3 regions of the Pectobacterium aroidearum genome follow, and region 1 is predicted to be linked to each of the others. Evidence: predicted binding sites of a transcription regulator. Region 1 holds the regulator's gene; each other region holds the start of a gene.
What was found. Region 1 encodes PurR, which represses purine synthesis genes. Its sites were predicted from a motif close to CANGCAAACGTTTGCNTG; they were not measured.

Region 1 (3,284 bases):
CGGTTGAACGCGTGTTGGCCAGCAAGCAGGCGAGCGACCCCGCCAACGAAGCGTAATTTCTACGTTGCCTGTTTTTGTAAACCGGACGAACAACCTCGTCCGGTTTTCTCTTTCCTCTCAGCGTGAAACGCGTAATCCACCATCTATTCCATTGATACTGAATACGATCTGCCAGAGCTGAAGTTCTCTTGCTCTGAATTCCCCTGCACAAGCGTTCAAATAATAGCTGAACATTCGACGAAAGCGTTCAGTGTAGCGTGTGGCAAGTTGCGGCCAACATTGCTGAAAACGGGCTTGCCATGCCATTAATGTGCGATCGTAATCGGCACCGAAGTTGTGCCAGTCCTCCATCACCATGTAAGGCTCACTCGCCTGCGCAATGTGCTGTATGGAGGGAATGCAGGCGTTGGGGAAAATGTATTTATTCATCCAGGGGTCAATGTGTGGGGTGGTCTTATTGGCTCCGATGGTATGCAGCAGAAACAGTCCATCAGGCTTTAGATTACGCTTTGCCATGCGAAAGTAAGTGCCATAGTTACGCGGGCCGACGTGTTCAAACATGCCAACAGAAACAATCCGATCGAATTGCTGGTTCAGATCGCGGTAGTCTTGTAACGCAACGATGACGTCCAGATCCTGACAGCGCTGTTGTGCCAGTGCCTGCTGTTCTCTGGAAATGGTGATGCCGTAAACGGAAACACCGTAACGCCGCGCCGCGAACTCAGCAAGCCCGCCCCATCCGCAGCCGATATCCAGCAGCGTCATGCCGGATTTAAGCTGGAGTTTTTCACAAATCATGGTGAGTTTATCTTCCTGTGCCTGTTCCAGCGTTTGTGCCTGTTTCCAGTAGGCGCAGGAGTATTGCATGTAAGGATCCAGCATGAGGGTAAAAAGATCGTTCCCCAGGTCGTAGTGCACTTCACCGACCACTTGAGCGCGCCGACGGGATTGTAAATTCGTGACGCGAGAGAGGGCGACTCGCATGGCATCGTGCAGGCGGTGAGGTAAGGTTTTCCCTAGCCCTGCGCGCAGGACACGATGGAAAAACATATCCAGCCGTTCACACTCCCACCACCCATCCATATAGCTTTCACCTAATCCCAATGAACCTTCTCGCAAGACACGTTTAAAAATGCCGGGATTAATCACGCGGATGTCAAAAGGGCGGGTACCGTTGATTATGATATCCGCAGCGGCCAACTTATCCCGCATTATGCGGAACCAAGGCGTGGCATCGTGATCCCATTCTTCTGTATAAGGTGAACCCATCATGTCTCCTTAACTTTATGTAAAAGTATCGTAAAACACCTGGACAGCACTTATCGCAGCCGACGTAATCGGCTGTCACCAGAGGAAATGAAACGCGATAGTAGATTTATAACTGCTTCAGCCAGCATACAAGAAAATGGGCTGAAGCAGAGAGGAAAGCGAACAGGAATAGAAAAATCGTTTGGACGGTATTGCTGCCGTTAGCGGCGATAGTCGAGGTAAGGGCCGTCTGCAACCGAGCGGCGCTCAATCAGCGTCGGGTGCACTTCGATGACGTGCGCATCTTCCCGCTTGCTGGTAATGCGATCCAGCAACATCGCGAAAGCAGACTGCCCCAGACGCTCTTTCGGCTGATGGATGGTCGTCAGTGCCGGCGTAAAGAAACGCGCGTGGCGCACGTTGTCATAACCGATCACCGAAATATCCTGCGGCACGCGCAGACCTAATTCATCTGCCGCACAGATCGCGCCCATCGCCATGATATCGCCACCGCAGAATACGGCCGTTGGCCGCTGTTTCTGCGCGAGAATTTGATGCATCGCTTTATAACCGGACTCCGGCTCGAAATCGCCCTGAACAACCCACTCTTCACGCACGGTGATGTCGGCTTCCTTTAACGCTTTTAAGAAGCCGAGGTAGCGTCCGCTGCCGGTGTTACGTTCTTGAATACCAGGGATAGCACCGATATCCCGATGACCACGTTCGATCAGGTAGCGACCGGCCATATAACCGCCTTCAAAGGCGTTATCGATAATCGTATCGGTAAAATCGCTGTGCATCTGCCCCCAGTCCATCACGACCATCGGAATGCTGCGATAATCTTTCAGCATCGCCAACAGTTCAGGTGGATATTCGGCGCACATGACCAGCAGGCCGTCGACGCGTTTTTGCGCCAGCATGGAGAGATAGGCGCGCTGTTTACCGATGTCGTTATGCGAATTACACAGCACCAGCGTGTAACCCTTGGCGTAGCAGCTGTTTTCGACAGCTTCAATGATTTCGGCGAAGTAGGGCGCTTCGCTGGATGTGGCCAGCAAACCGATAGATTTGGTGTGATTAACTTTGAGGCTGCGGGCGACGGCGCTGGGCGAATAGTGCAATTCTTTGATTGCCGCCCTGACGGCTGCCTTGGTCTCTTCGGCGACGAAACGTGTTTTATTGATCACGTGCGATACGGTTGTGGTGGAAACGCCAGCACGTTTTGCCACATCTTTAATCGTTGCCATCTAAAAATGACTCCTGAACTTACCTGTTACAGACGTAAGTATATTGTTAATCGTTTGCCTACGTTTAATGTTCTTCTTCTAAGCTAAAAAACAGGATTTCAGAAGGAGAATGCCGAATGTTATACCGAAGGGATCTGGGTTGACGTTTTTCGACTGATACGCAGCGCTTTCATAAACAGCGGATTGTGTCCGATTTATCATGAAAGTGAAAGGGGTAATTTATACTATTAGTGATGCATACGTCCGAGATTTTTCACTAGAATTATGAAAGAATCGTAATAACCCTATTATTTGTAGATTTAACTGCCTAAATGGGTTCGGCTGTGAATCGCGGTGTCTTTATTTCAGATAGCGCTTTCAGGTGAAATTTTCAGCTAAAATTTGTTCGCTAATAAAGGAGTGGTTTATGGATACAGATCTGAAGATGTCTTTGCTGACAACCGTTGGCTCGTTGGCTGTCATCATCACGTTTAGTTTTATTGCGGTGCTGAATTAACCGAACGATGCTCTGCACAGGCTAGGTATTCAGACACGTTGATGCTACATAAAACGTGTCTGAATCATTTCCATTCGATGTAGGTTGTCTGTCTCTTAACGAATTGTCTGCGGTGTGACCACGCGACGCGCGCCCACGTAGTGCTCCTGCCAGTAATCTTCACTCAGCTTGCTGATACGAATATCTGAACCTGTACGCGGCGACTGAATAAATTTCCCTTCTCCCAGATAAACTCCGACGTGATCGGCTGCGCCACGATTATTGATGCGGAAGAACACCAAATCGCCGCTTTC
Region 2 (3,284 bases), 870 kb from region 1:
CTGCGATTCATTACACCAGACTTCCAGCGGGCTCATGCCCGGCTCGTCATTCAGAATATCGCGCAGTTCAAAGCGCCCACCGCGTCCACCGTCGCTCACCAGCTCCGGCATCGCATTGGACAAGCCACCCGCACCGACATCGTGAATGAACAGGATCGGGTTGGCTTCACCTAATTGCCAGCAGCGATCGATCACTTCCTGACAGCGGCGCTCCATTTCCGGGTTATCGCGCTGTACCGAAGCAAAATCCAGATCCGCATCAGACTGGCCTGATGCCATAGAGGAAGCGGCACCACCGCCCAGACCGATATTCATGGACGGCCCGCCCAGCACAATCAGCTTGGCGCCGACGCTGATTTCACCTTTCTTAACGTGATCGGCGCGGATGTTGCCGATACCGCCCGCCAGCATGATCGGTTTGTGGTAGCCGCGCAGTTCGGTACCATTGTGGCTATCGACACGTTCTTCATAAGTACGGAAATAACCCGTCAGTGCAGGACGGCCAAATTCGTTGTTGAATGCCGCGCCGCCCAGTGGGCCTTCGGTCATGATATCCAGCGCGCTGACAATACGCTCTGGCTTGCCGAACTCTTCTTCTTCCCACGGCTGAATAAAGCCAGGAATACGCAGATTCGATACAGAAAAGCCCACCAGACCCGCTTTCGGCTTGGAGCCACGACCTGTTGCGCCTTCATCACGAATTTCACCACCAGACCCTGTTGCTGCGCCCGGCCACGGAGAAATCGCGGTTGGGTGGTTATGCGTTTCAACCTTCATCAGGATATGTGCATCTTCCTGATGGTAAGCATATTGCCCTTTGGTATCAGTGTAGAAACGGCCGACGGCGGAGCCTTCCATGACAGCGGCGTTATCTTTATAGGCTGAGAGAACGTGATCGGGCGTGTGTTCAAAAGTGTTTTTGATCATTTTGAACAGTGACTTCGGCTGAGCAACGCCGTCGATCACCCAATCAGCGTTAAAAATCTTGTGGCGGCAGTGTTCAGAGTTCGCCTGTGCGAACATATACAATTCGATATCGTTAGGATTGCGGCCCAGTTTGGTGAAGGCTTCCAGCAGATAATCAATTTCATCTTCCGCCAATGCCAGTCCCAGACGGACGTTCGCGTCTTCCAACGCCTGGCGCCCTTGCAGCAGAATTTCAACGCGTTTGAAAGGTGCAGGCTGATGATGAGAGAACAGCGCTTCGGCCTGTTTCAGGTCGCTAAATACGCTTTCCATCATCCGGTCATGCAGCAATGCCCCCAGTTGCTGCCACTGTTCATCGCTCAGCGTAGGCGCATGAATATAGAAAGCCAGACCACGTTCCAGACGCAGTACCTTGCTTAATCCACAGTTATGAGCGATATCCGTTGCTTTAGAAGACCACGGGGAAATCGTGCCGGGACGCGGCGTGACCAGTAACAGATGGCCTTGCGGCTCGTGCTCCGCGAGAGAAGGACCATACTTCAGCAAACGTGTCAGTTTGGCCTGTTCATCGTTGTTCAGCGGGGCGCTGACATCGGCGAAATGTACGTATTCAGCATAGATATCGCTGACCGGCAAAACGTGCTCTTTGCAGCGGACCAGCAATTTATTAATACGAAAAGCCGATAAAGCAGGTGAACCACGCAGTATTTCCATAATCTAAAGTTCTCTCGTCTTCGATGCACTGGCTGCGATACAGCCATTGGGCACAACAGGGGGGAAACGCGCACATTATAGAGAATCCTTCCCCCGGACGAAACCGTTTGCGTGGCGATAATTTCACTTCGCATGAGGAGAATGATTAATCGGTGACCAAATCAATAAAAGTTGCACACTGGCGGTTTGTTAAGCAAAATGCCCCCACTCTGGGAAATGACGTATAAAAAAACTGCCGTTACAGACAGACTGGCCATACGGCCGCCGAGAGATAACTATTTGAAGCCTTTAAAATTAAATTATTTTTTCATCGGGATTATCACGTTACTGCTGGCGTTAGCGCTATGGCCTAGTATTCCCTGGCGCAGTAGCCAGGATGCTCAGCTCAGGCAGATCCTCTCACGCGGTGAGTTGCGTATCAGTACGGTTAATTCACCGCTGACTTATGCAATGAGCAACGGATCCCCGACAGGTCTGGATTATGAACTGGCAAAACGTTTCGCCGACTACCTCGGCGTCAAGCTGGTGGTTTCGTCACGTAAAAACCTTGACGAACTGTTTGACGATCTGGACGGTGACGATGCCGATCTGCTGGCCGCAGGGCTGATTTACAACCATGAGCGTCTGGAACGCTTCCGTGCTGGCCCAACCTACTATTCCATTTCACAACAGATGGTCTACCGCCTCGGCTCGCCTCGTCCAAAAACCCTGGATAAGCTGCAAGGCCGACTCGTCGTTACATCCGGTTCCGCGCACGCTGCGACCCTGCGCGATCTCAAGGCAGAGAAATACCCGCAGCTCAGCTGGGAATCGGCCTCCGACCAGAGCACGCAAGAATTACTCAAGCAGGTTGCTGACGGCAAGCTGGACTACACGCTGGGGGATTCCGTCACCATTGGCTTGATGCAGCGAATTCATCCGCAGCTCGCCGTCGCCTTCGATCTCAGTGACGAAGAGCCCGTCACCTGGTATATGCGCCGTTCGCACGATGACAGCCTGTCTGCCGCGCTGCTGGACTTCTTCAGCCAGATTGTCGAAGACGGCACGCTCGCGCGTCTGGAGGAGAAATATCTCGGCCACGTTGGTGAGTTTGACTATGTCGATACCACCACATTCCTGAGTGCGATTGATGAAACGTTGCCGGATTTACGCCCTCTATTTGAAAAATACGCCACCGAGATCGACTGGAAGCTGCTGGCCGCCATCTCCTATCAGGAATCACACTGGAACCCACAGGCGACATCACCGACCGGCGTGCGTGGGCTGATGATGCTCACACGCAACACCGCAGAAAGCCTGAACGTGACCGATCGCGTCGATCCGGAACAAAGTATTCGCGGCGGCGCGCAGTACATGTCGCATATGATGCAGAAAATGCCGGACACCATCCCGGAAGATGAAAAAATCTGGTTTGCGCTGGCGTCCTACAACATGGGGTACGCCCATCTGCTTGACGCGCGTAAATTGACTGAAAAACAGAAGGGTAACCCCGATAGTTGGGTTGATGTGAAGATGCGTCTGCCGATGTTGAGCCAAAAGCGCTACTACACGCAAACCACCTACGGCTATGCACGCGGACATGAAGCCTATAACTACGTGGAAAACATTCGACGTTATATGGTGAGTCTGGAAGGCTACCTGAT
Region 3 (3,284 bases), 2.6 Mb from region 1:
TGTGCGGCTTTCCAGGCCAGCGCGTGCTCGCGTCCGCCATTACCAATTACTAAAATGTTCATTTCGGTCAGCTCCAAAATTAATGGCGGAAGTGGCGCATGTCGGTAAAGATCATCGCAATGCCGTGTTCGTTGGCGGCAGCAATAACTTCATCATCACGAATGGACCCGCCCGGTTGAATCACGCAGGTAATACCAACGGCAGCGGCGGCATCAATACCATCACGGAATGGGAAGAATGCATCGGAGGCCATGGCGGAACCTTTTACTTCCAGCCCTTCATCACCCGCTTTGATTCCGGCGATTTTCGCTGAGTAAACGCGGCTCATCTGACCGGCGCCTATCCCGATGGTCATGTTATCGCGTGCGTACACGATCGCATTGGATTTAACGAATTTAGCCACTTTCCAGCAGAAGAGGGCATCGCGTAATTCCTGCTCGCTCGGTTGGCGCTCTGTCACGACACGCAGTTGAGACGCGTCGACCATACCCAAATCGCGATCTTGTACCAGCAAACCGCCGTTGACGCGTTTGAAATCCAGACCAGGAACACGTTGCTGCCAGCTACCACTGGTCAGGACACGTACGTTTTGTTTGGCTGCGGTCACCTTCAATGCGGCCTCACTGGCAGATGGCGCAATAATCACTTCGACAAACTGACGGCTGATAATAGCCTGTGCGGTTTCTTCATCCAGCTCGCGGTTGAAAGCGATAATGCCGCCGAATGCAGATGTCGGGTCGGTTTTATAGGCGCGTTCGTAGGCATCAAGAATTGAGCCGCCAATGGCGACGCCACAGGGGTTCGCATGTTTAACGATAACGCAGGCTGGTTCGGCAAATTCCTTCACACATTCCAGCGCTGCATCGGTATCGGCGATGTTGTTATAAGACAGCGCCTTTCCTTGTAACTGCGTAGACGTGGCGACAGATGCCTCGTGAAGATTCTCTTCTATATAGAAGGCAGCTTGCTGATGGCTGTTCTCGCCGTAGCGCATGTCCTGCTTTTTGATGTAGTTCAGGTTCAACGTGCGTGGGAAGTTACCTGATGGTTTATCGGTTTCGCCGTGGTAAGGCGGAACCAATGCGCCAAAGTAGTTGGCAATCATGCTGTCGTACGCTGCAGTATGTTCGAAGGCTTTAATCGCTAAATCGAAACGGGTTTCGTAGGTCAATGAACCTTCGTTGGCGTCGATTTCATTAATAATGGCGCTGTAGTCGCTGCTCTTGACCACAATAGCCACATCTTTATGGTTCTTGGCGGCGGAGCGAACCATCGTCGGGCCGCCGATATCGATATTCTCAACTGCATCTTCTAATGTGCAGTTCTCACGGGCAACGGTCTGGGCAAACGGATACAGATTCACAACGACGATATCAATCGGCTTGATGTCGTGCTGCGTCATGATCGCATCATCTTGATCGCGTCGTCCCAGAATGCCGCCGTGTACTTTCGGGTGCAGGGTCTTTACACGCCCATCCATCATTTCCGGGAAACCGGTGTAGTCAGAGACTTCTGTCACCGCTAAGCCAGCATCGGCCAGCAAACGGGCGGTTCCTCCGGTTGAAAGGAGCTCGACGCCACGGTGGGACAGAGCTTGAGCAAATTCGACAATACCTGCTTTGTCAGAAACGCTGAGCAGAGCGCGGCGAATTGGACGGCGTTGTTGCATGATGATGTTATCCCCTGGATTTGGGTAGTCAGTAAAGAACGGTATGTGAATATCGTCTTTGTCAGAGCAATAATTGCGGAATAAAGAGAAATATTCAGTTAGCGTTCGCAAAAACACGACGATTTTGAACGGGGTGAATTGTAGCGAAAACGTTTGCGTGATGCTCGTCAATTTTTGAGTAGAATGCTTTCTGTGGATAAGTTTGTGCAAAAAAAGGTATAAGGCGGGGTTTTGCTGTGGAATGCAGCAAACAGTCATTTTTCTTTAAAATACCTATTGCGACAGGTCGAGAAGTCCCTATAATGCGCCTCCATCGACACGGCGCTGTGAATCACAACCGGGTCGGTAAAGAAAGAGAAAACGCTTTAAAATAAGCGTTGACTCTGAAGGTGAAAAGCGTAATATACGCCACCTCGCGAAGCGGTTAAGGCTGCAACGCACTGCTCTTTAACAATTTAATCAGACAATCTGTGTGGGCACTCACAAGACCGTATCTTAACGATATAAAAAGTCTTGAAGAGTGAACAACAGTAAATTCATTACGAATAAACAGTTACTAATTCTTTGAGCATCGCTGACGAGTTCAGCAAATCAAACAAATCTTAAATTGAAGAGTTTGATCATGGCTCAGATTGAACGCTGGCGGCAGGCCTAACACATGCAAGTCGAGCGGTAGCACAGAGAGCTTGCTCTCGGGTGACGAGCGGCGGACGGGTGAGTAATGTCTGGGAAACTGCCTGATGGAGGGGGATAACTACTGGAAACGGTAGCTAATACCGCATAACGTCTTCGGACCAAAGAGGGGGACCTTCGGGCCTCTTGCCATCAGATGTGCCCAGATGGGATTAGCTAGTAGGTGAGGTAATGGCTCACCTAGGCGACGATCCCTAGCTGGTCTGAGAGGATGACCAGCCACACTGGAACTGAGACACGGTCCAGACTCCTACGGGAGGCAGCAGTGGGGAATATTGCACAATGGGCGCAAGCCTGATGCAGCCATGCCGCGTGTGTGAAGAAGGCCTTCGGGTTGTAAAGCACTTTCAGCGGGGAGGAAGGCGATGAGATTAATACTCTCATCGATTGACGTTACCCGCAGAAGAAGCACCGGCTAACTCCGTGCCAGCAGCCGCGGTAATACGGAGGGTGCAAGCGTTAATCGGAATGACTGGGCGTAAAGCGCACGCAGGCGGTTTGTTAAGTCAGATGTGAAATCCCCGAGCTTAACTTGGGAACTGCATTTGAAACTGGCAAGCTAGAGTCTTGTAGAGGGGGGTAGAATTCCAGGTGTAGCGGTGAAATGCGTAGAGATCTGGAGGAATACCGGTGGCGAAGGCGGCCCCCTGGACAAAGACTGACGCTCAGGTGCGAAAGCGTGGGGAGCAAACAGGATTAGATACCCTGGTAGTCCACGCTGTAAACGATGTCGATTTGGAGGTTGTGCCCTTGAGGCGTGGCTTCCGGAGCTAACGCGTTAAATCGACCGCCTGGGGAGTACGGCCGCAAGGTTAAAACTCAAATGAATTGACGGGGGCCCGCACAAGCGGTGGAGCATGTGGTTTAATTCGATGCAACGCGAAGAACCTTACCTACTCTTGACATCCAGAGAACTTAGCAG

Region 2: purL (phosphoribosylformylglycinamidine synthase) is a predicted target of PurR. The motif match lies at 1,738-1,755, and genes of this name have one in related genera.
Region 3: purH (bifunctional phosphoribosylaminoimidazolecarboxamide formyltransferase/IMP cyclohydrolase) is a predicted target of PurR. The motif match lies at 1,812-1,829, and genes of this name have one in related genera.

What each region holds. Positions count from the first base shown of each region.
Region 1 covers NZ_CP166097.1:2,231,167-2,234,450, forward strand. The annotation lists gene AB8809_RS10320 (riboflavin synthase) at 1-56, shown strand, start outside; gene cfa (cyclopropane fatty acyl phospholipid synthase) at 118-1,269, opposite strand; gene purR (HTH-type transcriptional repressor PurR) at 1,470-2,495, opposite strand; gene AB8809_RS10335 (YnhF family membrane protein) at 2,902-2,991, shown strand; gene AB8809_RS10340 (NlpC/P60 family protein) at 3,087-3,284, opposite strand, start outside.
Region 2 covers NZ_CP166097.1:1,357,748-1,361,031, reverse strand. The annotation lists gene purL (phosphoribosylformylglycinamidine synthase) at 1-1,641, opposite strand, end outside; gene mltF (membrane-bound lytic murein transglycosylase MltF) at 1,840-3,284, shown strand, end outside.
Region 3 covers NZ_CP166097.1:4,916,619-4,919,902, reverse strand. The annotation lists gene purD (phosphoribosylamine--glycine ligase) at 1-62, opposite strand, end outside; gene purH (bifunctional phosphoribosylaminoimidazolecarboxamide formyltransferase/IMP cyclohydrolase) at 80-1,669, opposite strand; rRNA gene AB8809_RS22195 (16S ribosomal RNA) at 2,274-3,284, shown strand, end outside.